One region of the Agromyces sp. NPDC056389 genome, then DNA from elsewhere that is predicted to be linked to it. Evidence: predicted binding sites of a transcription regulator. Region 1 holds the regulator's gene; each other region holds the start of a gene.
The links. The regulator HrcA, encoded in region 1, represses chaperone genes, less so after heat shock. The targets are predictions, from matches to a motif close to TTNGCACTCGNNNNNNNCGAGTGCNAA.
Positions count from the first base shown of each region.

Region 2: a site for HrcA is predicted at 3,393-3,419, ahead of groES (co-chaperone GroES). Genes of this name have one in related genera too.
Region 3: a site for HrcA is predicted at 2,566-2,592, ahead of groL (chaperonin GroEL). Genes of this name have one in related genera too.

Region 1 is NZ_JBHJPN010000001.1:94,820-100,481, forward strand. It holds gene ACFCVM_RS00465 (DUF1990 family protein) at 1-497, shown strand, start outside; gene hemW (radical SAM family heme chaperone HemW) at 500-1,750, shown strand; gene ACFCVM_RS00475 (DUF4870 domain-containing protein) at 1,734-2,120, opposite strand; gene ACFCVM_RS00480 (DUF4870 domain-containing protein) at 2,256-2,666, opposite strand; gene hrcA (heat-inducible transcriptional repressor HrcA) at 2,862-3,884, shown strand; gene dnaJ (molecular chaperone DnaJ) at 3,940-5,040, shown strand; gene ACFCVM_RS00495 (16S rRNA (uracil(1498)-N(3))-methyltransferase) at 5,052-5,662, shown strand, end outside.
Region 2 is NZ_JBHJPN010000001.1:1,322,654-1,328,315, reverse strand. It holds gene tsaD (tRNA (adenosine(37)-N6)-threonylcarbamoyltransferase complex transferase subunit TsaD) at 1-67, shown strand, start outside; gene ACFCVM_RS06150 (DUF4190 domain-containing protein) at 196-669, shown strand; gene ACFCVM_RS06145 (hypothetical protein) at 717-1,391, shown strand; gene ACFCVM_RS06140 (hypothetical protein) at 1,402-2,049, shown strand; gene ACFCVM_RS06135 (SAM-dependent methyltransferase) at 2,112-3,299, opposite strand; gene groES (co-chaperone GroES) at 3,513-3,809, shown strand; gene rarD (EamA family transporter RarD) at 4,004-4,960, shown strand; gene ACFCVM_RS06120 (ABC transporter substrate-binding protein) at 5,227-5,662, shown strand, end outside.
Region 3 is NZ_JBHJPN010000001.1:1,179,457-1,185,118, forward strand. It holds gene xylB (xylulokinase) at 1-807, shown strand, start outside; gene groL (chaperonin GroEL) at 901-2,520, opposite strand; gene ACFCVM_RS05475 (DUF3048 domain-containing protein) at 2,646-3,695, opposite strand; gene ACFCVM_RS05480 (cold-shock protein) at 3,773-3,976, opposite strand; gene ACFCVM_RS05485 (LytR C-terminal domain-containing protein) at 4,204-4,749, opposite strand; gene ACFCVM_RS05490 (DUF3263 domain-containing protein) at 4,777-5,073, opposite strand; gene msrB (peptide-methionine (R)-S-oxide reductase MsrB) at 5,284-5,662, shown strand, end outside.

The DNA.
Region 1 (5,662 bases):
GCTTCGAGCGCGCCGCGGAGTCGCTCATGACGTGGGGCATCCAGCGCGGGTCGGGCTTCGAGGTCTCCGACATCTCGACCGGCACCGGCGCCCAGTACCCGGGCATCGTCTACGACGCCGAGGGCGCGCCACTGACCGAGCAGCCGGCGCCGCGCATCGAGGAGCGCTTCGGCGCCGACGGCACCCCCTACATCGCCGCCGGGATGACGGCGACGCTCGAGCGCAAGAAGCGATTCGGTGCCGAGCAGGTGCCGGTGCTCATCGTCTACGTGATCGACGAGCCCGAGCGCATCGGCTTCGCCTACGGCACGACCGCCGACGGCCCCGAGAGCGGCGAGGAGTCCTTCATCGTCGAGCATCGCGACGACGACACCGTGTGGCTCACGATCCGATCGATCTTCGCCACGAGCGGAGTCACCGCGCCGATGCAGCGCAAGCGTCGCCGTGAGCTCACGCGCCTCGAACTGCGGGCGCTGCACCCCGCCGGCGGCGTCTAGTCGTGGCTTCCGCCCTGCCGCTCGGCGACCCGGCGCCGGCCGACGGTCTGCTGCCGGCCTCGGCTGCCGTCGGAGCCGGTGACCGCTCCTTCGGCGTCTACCTGCACGTGCCCTTCTGCCGGGTGCGCTGCGGGTACTGCGACTTCAACACCTACACGTCCGACGAACTGCGGGGCGCGCGCCAGGTCGACTACGCCGACCACGCGATCGCCGAGATCCGGATGTCGCGGCAGATGCTCGAGGCATCCGCTGTGCCTGCTCGCCCCGCGTCGACCGTCTTCTTCGGCGGCGGAACGCCGACCCTGCTGCCGGCCGACGACCTCGTGCGCATGCTGGGTGCGGTGCGCGACGAGTTCGGGTTCGAGCCCGGCGCCGAGGTCACGACCGAGGCGAACCCCGACTCGGTCGGGCCCGACGACCTCGTGCGTCTCGCCGAGGGCGGCTTCACCCGCGTCTCGTTCGGCATGCAGTCGGCGGTGCCGCACGTGCTCGCCGCGCTCGACCGCACGCACGATCCGGCGCGGGTGCCGCTCGTCGTGCGCTGGGCCCGGGAGGCGGGCCTCGACGTCAGCCTCGACCTGATCTACGGCACGCCGGGCGAATCGATCGACGACTGGCGCCGCAGCGTCGAGGCCGTCGTCGCCGAGCGCCCCGACCACGTGAGCGCCTACGCGCTCATCGTCGAGGAGGGGACGAAGCTCGCCCGGCAGATCCGCCGGGGCGAACTCGCGCAGCCCGATGACGACCTCGAGGCCGACATGTACGAACTGGCCGACGACCTGCTCGCCGCGGCCGGCTACGAATGGTACGAGGTCAGCAACTGGGCGACGGATGCCTCGCACCGGTCACGGCACAACCTCGGCTACTGGCGCGGCGACGATTGGTGGGGCGTCGGCCCCGGTGCACACAGCCACGTCGGTGGCGTGCGGTGGTGGAATGCGAAGCACCCCTCGGCCTATGCCGATCGGGTGACCGCGGGCGTCTCGCCGGCGGTCGGGCGCGAGACGCTCGACGCCCCGACCCGCGAGGTCGAGCGCGTGCTGCTGCTGACTCGCATTCGCGAGGGCATCTCCGTCGCCTCGCTGCATGCGGGTGGCCGCCATGCGGTCGCCGGACTCATCGCCGATGAACTGGTGGACGCGAAAGCCGCCCTCTCGGGAGTGGTGACACTCACCAGGAGAGGGCGGCTGCTCGCTGACGCCGTGGTCAGGCGCCTGCTCGACGAGTCGTCGGAGCTCAGCTCACGAACTTGATCGAGAGCGGGTAGGTGTAGGGCTGGCCCTGGTTGGCCTTCACCGCGGCGATGATGCTGAAGACGATCACGATGACGCCGATCGCGATGGTGATGAACCAACCGATCACCACCAGCCAGAGGACGTAGCTGACCACGTAGGCGATGGCCATCGTGATCTGGAAGTTCAGCGCGGTCGCGGTGTGCGCGCGCACGAACGGCCCCTTGTCCTTCAGGATCAGGTAGCCGATGAGGGCCGGCACGAAGCTGAAGAAGATGCCGCCGATGTGGATGAGCGTCGCCCAGAGCTTCTCGTCGGAGGGGCTGAGCTGCTGGCCCGGCTGCTCGTAGGGGTTCGAGGGCGGCGGGGGAGGCGGGGTGGCGTCGGACATGATGTCTCCTTGGTCGGCTCGCCCGAGGGCGAGATTCGGTCTCGTCGCCCGACGGGCGAGGTTCGAAACACTCCATGCTGGCACAGCGGAGCGCGACCGGTGAGGAATTCTCTCGGCGCGCTCCGTACCGAGTGTCTACTTGATGAGTCGGATGGCGAACGGGTAGCGGTAGTGCTGACCGTCCTTCGCCTTGAGGAAGGCGATGATCGAGAAGACGACGCTGACGATCCAGGCGGCCCACACGATGATGAAGCCGATGACGATGATCGAGAGGACCCAGCCGATGACGTAGGCGATGAGGATCGTGATCTGGAAGTTCAGCGCTTCCTTCGCCTCGGTGTTCGTGAACGAGCCGCGGTCCTTGAAGACGAGCCAGATGACGAGCGCGGGAAGGAACCCGAGCACGCCGCCGAGGTGGGCGAAGGAACCCCACTGCACGTCCTGCTCCTGCGAGAGGGGTGCAGCGGCGGCCGGCTGCGGTGCGGCGGGCGGTGGCGGCGTCGGGCGGCCGTCGGAATCGGGGGCAGGGGCGTTGGGGTCGGTCATGGTGCGTGCCTTTCGGGGGGCTCTCAGATGAACCGCATCTCGCGCGACGGGTATCGCAGCCAAGGGGGTGACTCGCGGGGGGTACCCATAAGCTAGCGCCGCGCCTCGCGGCTGGCAACGGCCTCGACACGGGATGTCGCGATATGATTAGCACTCAGTCAGAACGAGTGCTAAACGCTGGAGGGAAGCGAGGACATGGTCTCCGAACGCAGCCTCGCGGTTCTGCGCGCGATCGTGCAGGACTACGTCGCGTCACGCGAACCCGTCGGCTCGAAGTCGATCGTCGAACGGCACGCCTTCGGCGTCTCAGCGGCGACGATCCGCAACGACATGGCATTGCTCGAAGAAGAAGAGCTGATCGCGGCCCCGCACACGTCGTCGGGCCGTATCCCGACCGACAAGGGCTACCGCGTCTTCGTCGACCAGCTCACCGATGTGCGACCGCTGAGCGGAGCGCAGAGACAGGCGATCGAGACGTTCCTCGGCGAATCGAGCGACCTCGACGAGCTGCTCGCCCGCACGGTGCGACTCATCGCGCAGCTCACCAATCAGCTCGCGGTCGTGCAGTACCCGAGCTTCGGCAGCGCCCGCTTGCGCCATGTCGAGCTCATCTCGCTCGCACCCGAACGCGTCCTCTGCATCCTCATCACCGACTCCGGGCAGGTCGAGCAGCGACTCGCCGAGCTCGAGCAGCCGGTCGACGAGAAGACGCTCGACTCCCTTCGGGTGCGACTGAACGAGATCGCGGGCGGGCGCGCCATGGCCGATGCCGCCGACGCGCTGTCAGGCGAGATCGACAACGTCGACCCCCATCACGCCGCGGTCCTGCACACGCTCGCCGTGACGCTCGCCGAGCAGGCGCGCGCCCAGCGCCAGGACCGCCTCGTGGTCGCGGGCGCTGCGAACCTCGTGCGCACCGAGCAGGACTTCGCCGGTTCCATCCTCGGCGTGATCGAGGCCATCGAGGAGCAGGTGGTGCTGCTGAAGCTCTTCGGCGAGATGGCGGCCGACGAGCACGCCGTCACGGTGCGCATCGGCCGTGAGAACGCCTCGTTCGGCCTCGGCGAGACCTCGGTCGTCTCGAGCGCATTCGCGATCCCGGGCCGCGACATCTCGCGCCTCGGCATCGTCGGACCCACACGCATGGACTACTCCCACAGCATGGCGGCCGTTCGCGCCGTCGCCCGTTACCTCTCCCGAACGCTCGGCGAGAACTGAACCCGCCGCCCGTCGCACGCGACCGGCATCCGGCAATCGAAAGGACAAGCCCTCCGTGGCCGACCACTACGAGGTCCTCGGCGTCTCCCACGACGCAACACCCGATGAGATCAAGAAGGCGTACCGTCGCCTCGCGCGCGAACTCCACCCCGACGTCAACCCGGGCGCCGAGGCATCCGAGCGGTTCAAGTCGGTCACGCACGCCTACGACGTGCTCTCCGACCCGAAGCAGCGTCAGCAGTACGACCTCGGCGACCAGGGCGGCTTCGGCGGCGGCCAGAATTTCGGCGGCTTCGGCGACATCTTCGAGACGTTCTTCGGGGCCGGCCAGCAGAGCCGCGGACCCAGGTCGCGTCGTGAACGCGGTCAGGACGCGCTGCTGCGCGTGGAGGTCGGCCTCGACGAGGTCATCTTCGGCACGCACCGCGACATCGAGGTCGACACCGCGGTGACGTGCGAGACGTGCCACGGCTCGTGCTGCCAGCCGGGCACCTCGCCCGTCACGTGCGACATCTGCCACGGCACCGGGTCGATCCAGCGCTCGGTGCGCTCGCTCCTCGGCAACGTCATGACCTCGAGCCCCTGCGGCACCTGCCGCGGCTACGGCACCGTCATCGCGACGCCCTGCGTGACCTGCCAGGGTCAGGGCCGCGTGCGCGCACGTCGCACCGTTCCGGTCGACATCCCCGCCGGTGTCGACACGGGCGTTCGCCTGCAGATGCCCGGTTCGGGCGAGGCCGGCCCCGCCGGCGGCCCGAACGGCGACCTCTACCTCGAGATCAAGGTCAAGAACCACGACGTCTTCAGCCGCAACGGCGACGACCTCCTGTGCACGCTCGAGGTCTCGATGACCGATGCGATCCTCGGCACGCACGCGAACGTTCCCGCACTCGACGGCGACGTCGAGGTCGAGCTCAAGCCGGGCCTCCAGAGCGGCGAGATCCTCACCGTGAAGGACCGCGGCGTCTCGCGCCTGCGAGGTTCGGGCCGTGGCGACCTCAAGGTCTGCATCCAGGTGGTCACGCCGACGAAGCTCTCCTCGAAGGAGCGCGACCTCATGCAGCAGTTCGCCGCGTCGAAGAAGGCGCCCGCGCCCGAGCTCAGCCACTTCCAGCAGGGCATCTTCGCCCGCCTGCGCGACCGGTTCCTCGGTTAGGCGGAGCGCCCGTGAGTCACCTCTACCTCGACGAATCGCTCGATCTCTCCGCCGTCGCACCCGGCGCGACGGTGGCGCTCACGGGTGACGAGGCACGTCACGCGGTCACCGTCTCGAGGGTTCGAGCGGGTGAGCGCATCGCGATCGGCGACGGACGCGGCACGCTCGTGCACGGCGTGGTCGCGTCGACCGGAGCGCGCGAGCTCGAGCTGACGGTCGACGAGGTGCTCGTCGAAGTGGCCGCTTCGCCGCGCATCACCCTCGTGCAGGCACTCGCCAAGGGCGATCGCGACGAACTCGCCGTGCAGGCGGCGACCGAACTCGGCGTCGACGCGATCGTGCCCTGGGCGGCGAGCCGTTCGGTGTCGCGCTGGGAGGGGCCGAAGGCCGAGAAGGGCCGGCAGCGCTGGGCGACGATCGTGCGCGAGGCCGTCAAGCAGTCGCTCAGGGCCTGGCTTCCCGCCGTCGCGCCCGTCTCGACGACGGGCCAGCTCGTCGAGCGCCTCGACGGCCAGCGGATGCTGCTGCTCGAGCCGACCGCGGCGGCGACGCTCACCGACATCCGCCCCGACGGCCGCGACCTCGCCCTGGTCGTCGGCCCGGAGGGCGGCATCTCGCCGGC
Region 2 (5,662 bases), 1.2 Mb from region 1:
GCTCGATTTCGGAGCCGACTCGACCCTCCCGGCGACCGAGATCCAGATGGCGGCAGGCGTCGCATAGTCCGTGCGCCGGCGCGCGTGGCGCGATAGTGTGAGCGGGAGACCGGATGCCGCCGTCGTTGACGGCGCCCGGGAGCGCCTGCCACTGTGGTGGGAACGCAGTCGACCACTTCGAGGGGACCCCGCACCGTGACCGATCCGAACCTTCCCGAACAGCCCGCCGTGCCGCCGGTCCCGCCGGTCCCGCCGGCTGCGACCGAGGTTCCGGCTGCGCCTGCCGCCCCCGCTGCGCCCGCCGCTCCCGCGTACGGTGCGCCGCAGCCGCCTGCGGCTCCGGCATACGGCCAGCCCGCTGCGCCCGCCTACGGCCAGCCGGCACCCGCCTACGGCCAGCCGGCGTATGCCCAGGCGCCTGCCGGCAAGACCAACGTCCTCGCGATCGTCTCGCTCGTGTCGGCGTTCTTCGTCTCGCTGGCGGCCGTCATCACCGGTCACATCGCGCTCAGCCAGATCAAGAAGACCGGCGAGCAGGGCCGCGGTCTCGCCATCGCGGGCCTCATCATCGGCTACGTCGGCCTCGTCGCCGGCCTCATCTGGTTCATCGTGGTCATCGCGATCCTGATGGCCGGTGCCGCCAGCGGATCGTTGTCCTCCACCTACTGAACCGAGTCTCCGAGCCTCCGAACGACCACGAAGAAGGGCGGAATGCCATGAGTGATCCGAAGAACCCCGATGTCCCCGATGTGCCCGACGAGCCCGTGACGCCGAACGAGCCCGAACCGACGGTGCCGAACGTGCCCGAGCCCGAGGCTCCGAGCGCGCCCGAACCCGTCGTTCCCGTCGACGCGGCACCCGCCGCATCGACGCCCGACGTTCCCGAGGTGCCGTCGGCGCCCGAGCCGCCCGCAGCTCCCGTTCCGCCGGCGCCGCCCGCGCCGCCGGCTCCGCCTGCCGCCCCGAGCTATGGTGCGCCGACACCGCCGGCCCCGCCCGCCCCGCCGGCCTACGGTGCTCCCGCGCAGCCCGCTGCGGGTGCTCCGGGTGCCGGGTACGGTGCTCCGGCACAGCCCGCCTACGGCGGCGCATACGCGCCGGCCACGCCGTCGAAGCCGACTCCGGTGCTCAGCCTGATCTCGCTCATCGCCGGCATCGTGGGCCTGCTCGGATTCTTCGTCGTCTTCATCCCGTTCGTCGGCGGCGTCCTGCAGCTCTTCATCCCGGCCGCGGCCGTCGTGCTCGGCTTCCTGGGCAAGAAGAAGGAGCCCGCAGCCAAGGGCATGTGGCTCACCGGCATCATCCTCGGATTCGTCGGCATCGGCATCGCGCTGCTGTCGCTCGTGCTGTGGGGCGTGTTCGCCGCCAGCTACGGGAACTACTACTACTGAGGAGCACCCGATGACCGCGCGTGAGGGGGGTTCGCCCGACGGCGAGGCCCCCGACCGCGTTGCGGGGGCCGGCATGCCGCCGGAGTCGTCGCAGCCGCCGTTGGCCCGGCCCGGGACACCGCCCGGTCCGTCGGCCCAGCAAGCGGATCCTGCGGCGCCCGCCGAGCCACGTGCCCAGCAGCCGGGTCCCGCGACACCCGTCGATCCGCTCGCCCCGCAGGCGGATCCTGCGACGGCCGCCGATCCGCTCGCCCCGTTCCAGCCCTCAGAGCCGACATTCAGGGCCGAACCTGCTGTGCGCGAGTTCGAGGTTCCGTTCGACACGGGGCAGCTCCAGTCGATCTCGACCGGGCAGCTCCTCATCGTCCATCGCCCAGGCCTCGATCCGGTCGAGGAGGCGGAGGAGCAGACGCAGCGGCGGGTGTACAGCTGGGTCGCCGCGGTGGTCGGCACCATCGGCGCAGCGGCTTCGCTCTTCGTCGGGTGGATGCTGCCGCTGTCGATCGCGGCGCTCGTCTTCGGCGTGCTCGGGCTGCGCCGAGAAGAGCACGGCCGAACCCTGGCCTTCGTCGGCATCGGCACGGGGCTCGCCGGGCTCGTGTTCTCAGCCGTGTGGATCGGGTACTACGCGATCGTCTTCGGGGCGCTTCCGCGCTGAGCTCGCGCCGCGTCGGAGCTGCCCGTGCGTCAGCGCCGTTCGAGGTCGGCGCCGTTCGAACGTCAGAGCCGCTCGACGAGCAGCGCGACGTGCCGGCCGGCTTCCCTCGTCAGCACGATGGTCGCAGACGCAGCGCCCTTCAGCTTCAGGCGCGTTCGGAGCTGCGCCGGGTCGACGTCGACCCCGCGCTTCTTGATCTCGAGGGTGCCGATGCCGCGGGCCGCGAGAGCCTGCCGCAGCTGTCGTTCGTCGGCGGGCAGGCGTTCGATCACGCGGAAGCCGCGGGCGAACGGCGAATCGAACGCGGTGTCGGAGGTGAGGTACGCGATGCCGGAGCTCAGCATCCAGGCGCCGTTCGCACGCGCGAGATCGCCGATCAGGCGTGCTCGGATCACGGCGCCGTCGGGCTCGTAGACGTACTCGCCGAGCGGGCCGACGGGTGCGTCCTCACTGTCGGCATCGGCAGTGAGCTCCTGCGCGGCATCGCCGCGGATGACGAGCGCGGCCCGTCGGATGCCCGGTCGGGCGACGGCGCCGAACCAGACGCCGAGCTCGACGAGATCGCCGTCGACGGAGACCCATTGCGCCTCGGCCTCGGCCGGGATCACATCGCGGTCGGTGCCCGGGCCGAGCTTCACGCCGACCGGCATGCGCTCGCCGAGCCCGAATGCGAAGTCGAGCGAGGGGGAGTAGGCCGAGGCATCCGTGATTCTCGTCGTCGTGCCGCCCGCGGTGGTGCGCCGGGCGGGGTCGAGCCAGGCGCCGTCGATGCCGCCGAGCGCGACGTTCTCGGCCTGCTCGTGCAGCACGCGCACGTGCGAGAACGGCGTGAGATTGTAGGCGGCGATCGCGGCGGTCACCTCGTCGGCCTCGGCGGCGGTGACCTCGAGGTCGATCGCGGCCATGGCGAGGGCGTCTCCGCCGATGCCGCAGCCGAGATCGGCGACGTGGCGCACTCCGGCGCGCGAGAACCGCCCGGCGTGCAGGGCCGCGACCTTCAGGCGGGTCGCCTGCTCGAGTCCTGCCTCGGTGAAGAGCATGCGCGACGCGAACGGGCCGAACTTGGCCGCGGCCTTCGCGCGGAGCTTCGCCTGGCTGAGGACGGCGGCGACGAGAGTGGGCGGGTGGCCCTGCTTGCGCAGATCGGCGACGGTCTTGACGATGTCGGCCTTCGAATCCCAATCGGGCAGCCCGTCGAGCAGCGTGAGACCCTCGGGGGAGAGCAGTTCGACGAGTTCGGCACGATCCACTCGGCAACGCTAGCACCGCGCGGCAGCACGAGCACCGGTCGCGGCACGAGGTGCAGTGCGTCGGAACCGGTGTTTCGCCAGCGGCTGAACGGGCTGGCACTCACGTTGCACGAGTGCCAAATCGCGCCTAGACTCGCCTTAGCACTCTCGCTCTGAGGCTGCTAACCAAGTCTTCGTCAAGACAGTTTTCTTCACAGAGAGAAGGGGTCAACCGTGTCGGTTTCCATCAAGCCGCTCGAGGATCGCATCGTCATCAAGCAGGTCGAGGCCGAGCAGACCACCGCATCCGGTCTGGTCATCCCCGACACTGCCAAGGAGAAGCCCCAGGAGGGCGAGGTCGTGGCAGTGGGCCCCGGCCGCATCGATGACAACGGCAACCGCGTCCCGCTCGACGTCGCAGTCGGCGACAAGGTGATCTACTCGAAGTACGGCGGCACCGAGGTCAAGTTCGGCGGCGAGGACTTCCTCGTCCTGTCGGCTCGCGACGTGCTCGCAGTCGTCGTCCGCTAAGCGCGACACGATCCGAGGCCCGGACACCCCAGTGGGGCGTCCGGGCCTCGTCGTATCCGGGCGACGGATGCCGCGGCATCCGTCGCCGACCGCCCGGCAGGCGCCGGGCTCGCCCGCCCGCAGTGGCCGGATCTCGACGCGGAACGGCCGCCCCGACGCCGGTCGACGACTGCCGGCGGGCGTAGTCTGTGCAGGTGCCATCCCGCTCCGAGACCCAGGTTCCCTCTCCGGTGAGTTCCTCGGCAGGCGTGAGTCGCTCGGGCCTCGTCTACGCGATCGCGGCCTACGGTCTCTGGGGATTCCTGCCGATCTACTTCATCGCGCTCGCACCGTCGGGCCCGGTCGAGATCGTCGCCTGGCGCGTGCTGTTCTCGCTCGTCTTCTGCGCCCTGCTCATCGCGGTCACTCGAGCGTGGCGTGCGCTCGCCGTGCTGCTCCGCGATCGCCGCATCGTGCTCACGATGGGCCTCGCGGGCGTGCTGATCTTCATCAACTGGCAGACCTACGTCTACGCCGCGACGACGAACCAGGTCGTCGAAGCCGCCCTCGGCTATTTCATCAACCCCATCGTCACGGTGTTCCTCGGGGTGTTCGTGCAGCGAGAGCGGCTGAATCCGACGCAGTGGACCGCGGTCGGCATCTCCATCGTCGCGGTGATCGTGCTCGCGCTCGGGTACGGCCAGCTGCCCTGGATCGCGCTCGTGCTCGCGTTCTCGTTCGGGTTCTACGGGCTCATCAAGAAGCGCGTCGGCCCGAAGGTCGACGCCGTCTCGGGCCTGACGCTCGAGACCGTCTGGCTCGCGCCCCTCGCGGTCGTCCAGCTCGTCTTCGTGGCGATGACCACGGGGCTCACGATCGGCACCGTGAGCGTGTGGCACACGGCGCTGCTGGTCGGGCTCGGCGCAGTCACCGCCGTGCCGCTCCTGCTGTTCGCCGCCGCTTCACGCCGGCTGCCGCTCATCTTCATGGGCTTCATCCAGTACTTCGCGCCGTTCATCCAGTTCCTCGTCGGAGTGTTCATCCTGCAGGAGCCGATGCCCCTCGAGCGCTGGGTCGGTTTCGGGCTCGTGTGGCTCGCGCTCATCGTGCTGACGGTCGACCTGCTTCGCGGGGTCCGGGCCTCACGACGTGTCGTCGCCGAACCAGTCTGAACCGACTTCGAGGCCCTGCGAGGCACCTTCGCTCCCGAGCCGGGCGAGCGGATGCCGCGGGCGCGCGATCCCCGCGTGAAAGCCCCTGTTTCCGCCGATTCCGTGCGTTGAACACGCTCGAGGTGTCGGCGCGGTAACGATTGACGCGGTGTTACACGGTTGTGACCGCAGCGTCTTGTTTCCGCCATGGGCGCGGAATACTGTCAGACAACGGCGTCACCACGGCGCTGCATTGTGTACCAATTCCTTCAGTCCCAAGGAGCAACATGAGCGTATTCGCGAAGGCCACGGCCAAGCGTTCGGCTCGCGCAGCCTGGACGGGTCTCGCCATTGCCGGCGTCAGCACCCTTCTCCTGTCTGCGTGCGCGTCGGGCGGCACGCCGTCGACCGAGACGGAAGAGCCGGGCGAAGACACCGCCGGCGACGCCCTGCCCATCGAGGCCGGTGAACGTGCGCTGGATCTCAAGATCGGCACGATCCTTCCCCAGAGCGGTACGCTCGCGTTCCTCGGCCCGCCCGAGGAGGCCGGCGTGGCACTCGGCGCAGAAGAGGTCAACGACGCCGACTCGGGCATGAGCCTCGAGGTCGTCTACCGCGACTCCGGTGACACCACGACGGACATCGCAACCGTCTCCGTGACCGACCTGCTCTCGCAGGACGTCTCGGCGATCGTGGGCGCGGCTTCGTCGGGCGTCTCCTTCA
Region 3 (5,662 bases), 1.1 Mb from region 1:
CTGTTCGTCCGCGCGCTCGGGCACGATGCCGTGCTGCCACGCGTGCTCGCCCCGGACGAGGTCGCCGGCCGCACGCCCGACGGCATCCTCGTGGGCGCCGGAGCCGGCGACAACGCGGCCGCCGCGCTCGGCCTCGACGCGGCGCCGGGCGACGTCGTCGTCTCGATCGGCACGAGCGGTACGGTCTTCGCGGTGACGGATGCCGCCATCGCCGACGCGTCGGGCACGGTCGCCGGTTTCGCGGACGCCACGGGGCGGCGCCTGCCACTCATCGCGACGCTGAACGCCGCGCGAGTGCTCGACGTGACGGCACGGCTGCTCGGCGTCGGCCACGACGAACTCGGCAGGCTCGCACTCGATGCCGAGCCCGGGGCATCCGGAGCCGTGCTCGTGCCCTACTTCGAAGGCGAGCGGACTCCCAACCTCCCCGACGCGACCGCCTCGTTCTCGGGGCTCACGCTCGCCAACACCACTCGCTCCTCGATCGCGAGGGCCGCCATCGAGGGGCTGCTCTGCGGACTCGCCGACGGCCTCGACGCCGTACGCGGGCAGGGCGTCGAGGTGTCGCGAGTGCTGCTCATCGGCGGCGCGGCGCAGAACCCTGCCGTGCGACACGTCGCCGCCCAGGTCTTCGATGCTCCGGTCATCGTGCCCGTGCCCGGCGAGTACGTCGCCGACGGCGCGGCGCGGCAGGCGAGGTGGGCGCTCACCGGCGAGCGCCCCACGTGGCCGCTCGAGGTCGACGCCGAGCTCGAGAGCCGCCCCTGCGGCGTGATCCGGGAGCAGTACGCCCGCGCACGAGCCTGACTCCGTCCGGACTCGGCCGCCGGAGATCATCGGATACGACGATGGGCGCCTCCCCGGAGGGAGACGCCCATCGTGTGCTTCGCGAGGCGCGGACTAGAAGTCCATGCCGCCCGTCGGGTCGCCGACCGGAGCGGCGTTCTTCTCGGGCTTGTCGGCGACGACGGCCTCGGTGGTGAGGAACAGGCCCGCGATCGACGCGGCGTTGAGCAGCGCGGAGCGGGTGACCTTCACCGGGTCGTTGATGCCGGCGGCGAGCATGTCGACGTACTCACCGGTCGCGGCGTTGAGGCCCTGGCCGACCGGGAGGTTGCGCACGCGGTCGACCACGACGCCCGGCTCGAGGCCGGCGTTGAGGGCGATCTGCTTGAGCGGAGCATCGATCGCGACGCGAACGATGTTCGCACCGGTCGCCTCGTCGCCCGTGAGCTCGAGCTTCTCGAAGGCGGTCTTGCCGGCCTGGATGAGGGCGACGCCACCACCGGCGACGATGCCCTCTTCGACGGCTGCCTTCGCGTTGCGGACGGCGTCCTCGATGCGGTGCTTGCGCTCCTTGAGCTCGACCTCGGTCGCCGCACCCGCCTTGATGACGGCGACGCCGCCGGCGAGCTTGGCGAGGCGCTCCTGGAGCTTCTCGCGGTCGTAGTCGGAGTCGGTGTTCTCGATCTCCTTGCGGATCTGCGCGACACGACCGGCGATGGCCTCCTCGTCGCCGCCACCCTCGACGATGGTCGTCTCGTCCTTGGTGATGATGACCTTGCGAGCCGAGCCGAGCAGGTCGAGGGTGACGTTCTCGAGCTTGAGGCCGACCTCCTCGGAGATGACCTGGCCACCGGTGAGGGTCGCGATGTCCTGCAGCTGCGCCTTGCGGCGGTCGCCGAAGCCGGGGGCCTTGACGGCGACCGACTTGAAGATGCCGCGGATCTTGTTGACGATCAGGGTCGCGAGTGCTTCGCCGTCGACGTCCTCGGCGATGATGAGGAGCTGCTTGCCGGTCTGGATGACCTTGTCGACGATCGGCAGCAGGTCCTTGATGTTCGAGACCTTGCCGTTGACGATCAGGATGTACGGGTCTTCGAAGACCGCTTCCTGACGCTCGGGGTCGGTGACGAAGTACGCCGACAGGTAGCCCTTGTCGAAGCGCATGCCCTCGGTCAGCTCGAGCTCGGTGCCGAAGGTGTTCGACTCCTCGACGGTGACGACGCCCTCCTTGCCGACCTTGTCGATCGCCTCGGCGATGAGCGCACCGATCTGCTCGTCGGCGGCGGAGATCGAAGCCGTTGCGGCGATCTCTTCCTTCGTCTCGACGTCCTTCGCGTTGGCGAGGAGCTCGGCCTCGACGGCGCGGACGGCCTTCTCGATGCCGCGCTTCAGCGAGATGGGGTCGGCGCCTGCGGCGACGTTGCGGAGGCCCTCGCGCACGAGCGCCTGGGCGAGCACGACCGAGGTCGTGGTGCCGTCACCGGCGACGTCGTCGGTCTTCTTGGCGACCTCCTTGACGAGCTCGGCACCGATCTTCTCGTACGGGTCGTCGAGCTCGATCTCCTTGGCGATCGACACACCGTCGTTCGTGATCGTGGGTGCGCCCCACTTCTTCTCGAGCACGACGTTGCGTCCGCGCGGGCCGAGGGTCACCTTCACCGCGTCGGCGAGCGTGTTGAGGCCACGCTCGAGGCCACGACGGGCCTCCTCGTTGAAAGCAATGATCTTTGCCATGTGTTTCTCTCGTCCTTTCCCGGACGTCTTCAAAGATTCGTTGGGTTAGCACTCAAAACGAGTGAGTGCTAAATCGATTCTGGCACTCGACCGCCACGAGTGCAAGCGAGCCCGACGCTGTCCGCTCAGGGCGTGAAGGTCGCCGAACCCTCGCTCGGCACGAGCTCGACCCACGTGTTGCCGGGAGCCAGCCGCAGCGGAGAGCCGTCGTCGGCGGTGAGGGTGATCGGTGAATCCGCGGCACCCTTCGCCCATGTGCCGTGAGCTGTTCGGCCTGCGGCGGAGACCCAGGCCTCGCCCGAGCCGATGAGGACGGTCTTCGGCACCTCTCCGTAGCTCCCGTCGATCGTGACGCGAAGCGTCACGACGTTCGTGGCGCGCACCCGCTCCCCCGACGCCTCGAGGTCGGGCGAGCCCTCCTGCGATCGGAGCCAGCCGGATGTCGCGGCATCCCACTCCCAAGCGGGGAACCGGCCTTCGGAGAAGACGAGGTCGACGCGCGAGGTCGGCGCCGCGGCGAGGGCGGGCGCCGCGAGCGGATCGGCCGTGCCGTAGGCGAATTGCACGGGCGGCGGCGCGAGCGAGGCGTTGCGGGAGACGGCCTCGGCGGAGCGGAGGATCACGTCGTGCGGCCCGGGCCGCTCGTCGGCCCGGGAGAAGAGTCCGGTCTCGTCGAAGTCGAAGACGATGTTGACGAGCGGCGTCGCCATCATCATCGCGACGAACTGATCCTGTCCTCCGGAATAGGCGATGATGCCGCCGAAGGGCGAGGCGATGTCGGGGTCCATGGGGCGGATGGACCGCACGGGCCCGACCTCGTCGGGGACGTCCGAATGCCAGATCGCGACGTATCGGGTGAGTCCGCCCTCGACGAGTTCCTCGAACACGATGTCGGTGCGGTTCAGCGCGATCTGCGGACGCGCCTCCTCGTGGTTGTCGATCTTCACCGCGAGCGACGGGTGCGCGAGCACGGCCGCATCCGCCGGGGTTCCGCGCAGCGGAGCGAACGACACCGCAGACGTCGCGGCGTCGGCGGAGGGCCGAACCGCGGCCTTGCTCGGCGCGGGGTCGGGCTCGGGCGCCGATTGGCAGCCGGTCAGCAGCAGCGCGGCCGCGACGAGCACGCCGATCCGCGCTCCCCGCTGCCGCGGAGCACGCACGACCTGCGCTCCCATGCGGCCAGCGTAGACCTGAGCGTCATCGGGGGCGCGAGAACGCGCCGCCGGGTCGGCGGCGCGCCCGCGAATCGAGGTCAGGCCGGGCGGACGCCTTCGGCCTGCGGCCCCTTCGAGCCCGTGCCGACCTCGAAGACGACCTGCTGCCCCTCCTCGAGGACCTTGTAGCCCGACATGTCGATCGCGGAGTAGTGGACGAAGACGTCTTGACCACCCTCGTCGACCGTGATGAATCCATAGCCTTTTTCAGCGTTGAACCACTTGACGGTTCCGTTCGCCATGCGTTGCTCCCATGTTGCCGTGTCCGATCAGCACGCGCCCGTGGCCTGTGCCGGACCGCTCACGCCGGCGCAGGGTGCCAGGGACGGAACCGTGCGCTCGAGCTTCCGAGCGGCCGAAACCAGATACTCACGACTGGACGTTCCCGCACAAGGGCCTGCGGCGCGGAGCCGATATCGGAATGGCAACGATTCGCAGCCACGACCAGCGTCCGGCGTATGGCGCGCGGTCAGCCCGCGGTCGCGGTCGCGTAGTCGGAGCCCAGCACGACCACGAGCTGGTTCCCGGTGGCGGCGAACTGCTCGGACACGCGCACATCGGCCTCGGGCAGGAACTGCGCGACGCCGCGGGCGGCTCCCTCGAGCTCGGGCGTCGCGTAGTACACGACGGTCTCGGTCAGGGTGTCTTCGTCGGCGTTGGCGGCCGACCCGACGGGGACGCCGTTGGCGGTGAGGGTCTCGGCCGCCTTCGCCGCGAGCCCGGCCGTCGCCGTGCCGTTCAGCACGAGCACGGGGATGTCGGGTGCGATCACGGGTTCGGCGGTGACGACCGGCGTCGCACTCGGGGTCGCGACCGGGGTGTCGCCGAAGTTCAGCCGATCGTTGAAGAGCATGACGCCGCCGATGCCGACTGCGACGAGCACGACCGTCGCGAGCGCCGCCCATCCGAAGGTGATCCATCCGGCGCCCCGGCGCGCCGGCGCTCGGTGCGCCCCGACACGGTCGATGCCATGCGGGATCGAGTCGAAACGATCGCGGGGGAACTTCTGCGCCATGAGTCCAGTCGTCTGTCGGGGCCGCGCTCAGTCGAGCGGTCGGCCGATCGAGAGCGAACGACGCGTTCGCGCCGCCGCGCGGGCCGCACGCATCCGCTGCAGTCGCTTGACGAGCATCGGATCGTGCCTCAGCGCCGCGGGTGAATCGAGGAGCTCGCCGAGGATCCGATAGTAGCGGGCCGCCGAGATGCCGAACTCGTCGCGGATCGCCTCGGCCTTCGCACCGGGATGCTGCCAGGCGCGAGCCTCGAATGCGAGCACCCGCTCGTCGCGCTCGTCGAGGGCCGAATCGGCGGGGCGGTGCGGCAGGCGCTCGGCGCTCATCCCAATCCTCCCGTCAAGGCGAGCAGGATGCACCGCCTGCAGGTCATCCTAGACACCGACGCCTCCGCGGGTGCCGAGTACCGACGGCGTGTGCCGGCGAGGGCCCGATGGAACACGGGAGCACGACGCCGCGTTGCACCTCCTGTCGGACCCCGCGGCAAGACCTGCGACCATGGAGGAGCACCGACGCGAGCACTGAGAGGACGCTTCATGGCGTACAACGTGGACAAGACCGACGACGAGTGGCGCGCCGAGCTCGGCGACGAGCAGTACGCCGTGCTCCGCGAGGCGGCGACGGAGCGCCCGTGGACGGGCGAGCTCCTCGACGAGGAGCGGGCGGGCGTCTATTCGTGTGCCGCCTGCGGCGCAGAGCTGTTCAAGAGCGGCACGAAGTTCGACTCGGGGTGCGGCTGGCCGAGCTTCTACGAGTCCGTGCGGCCCGAGGCCGTCCAGCTCATCGAGGACTCCTCGCTCGGCATGGTGCGCACCGAGGTGCGCTGCTCGAATTGCGGATCGCACCTGGGTCACGTCTTCCCCGACGGCTTCGGAACCCCGACCGGCGACCGCTACTGCATGAACTCGATCGCTC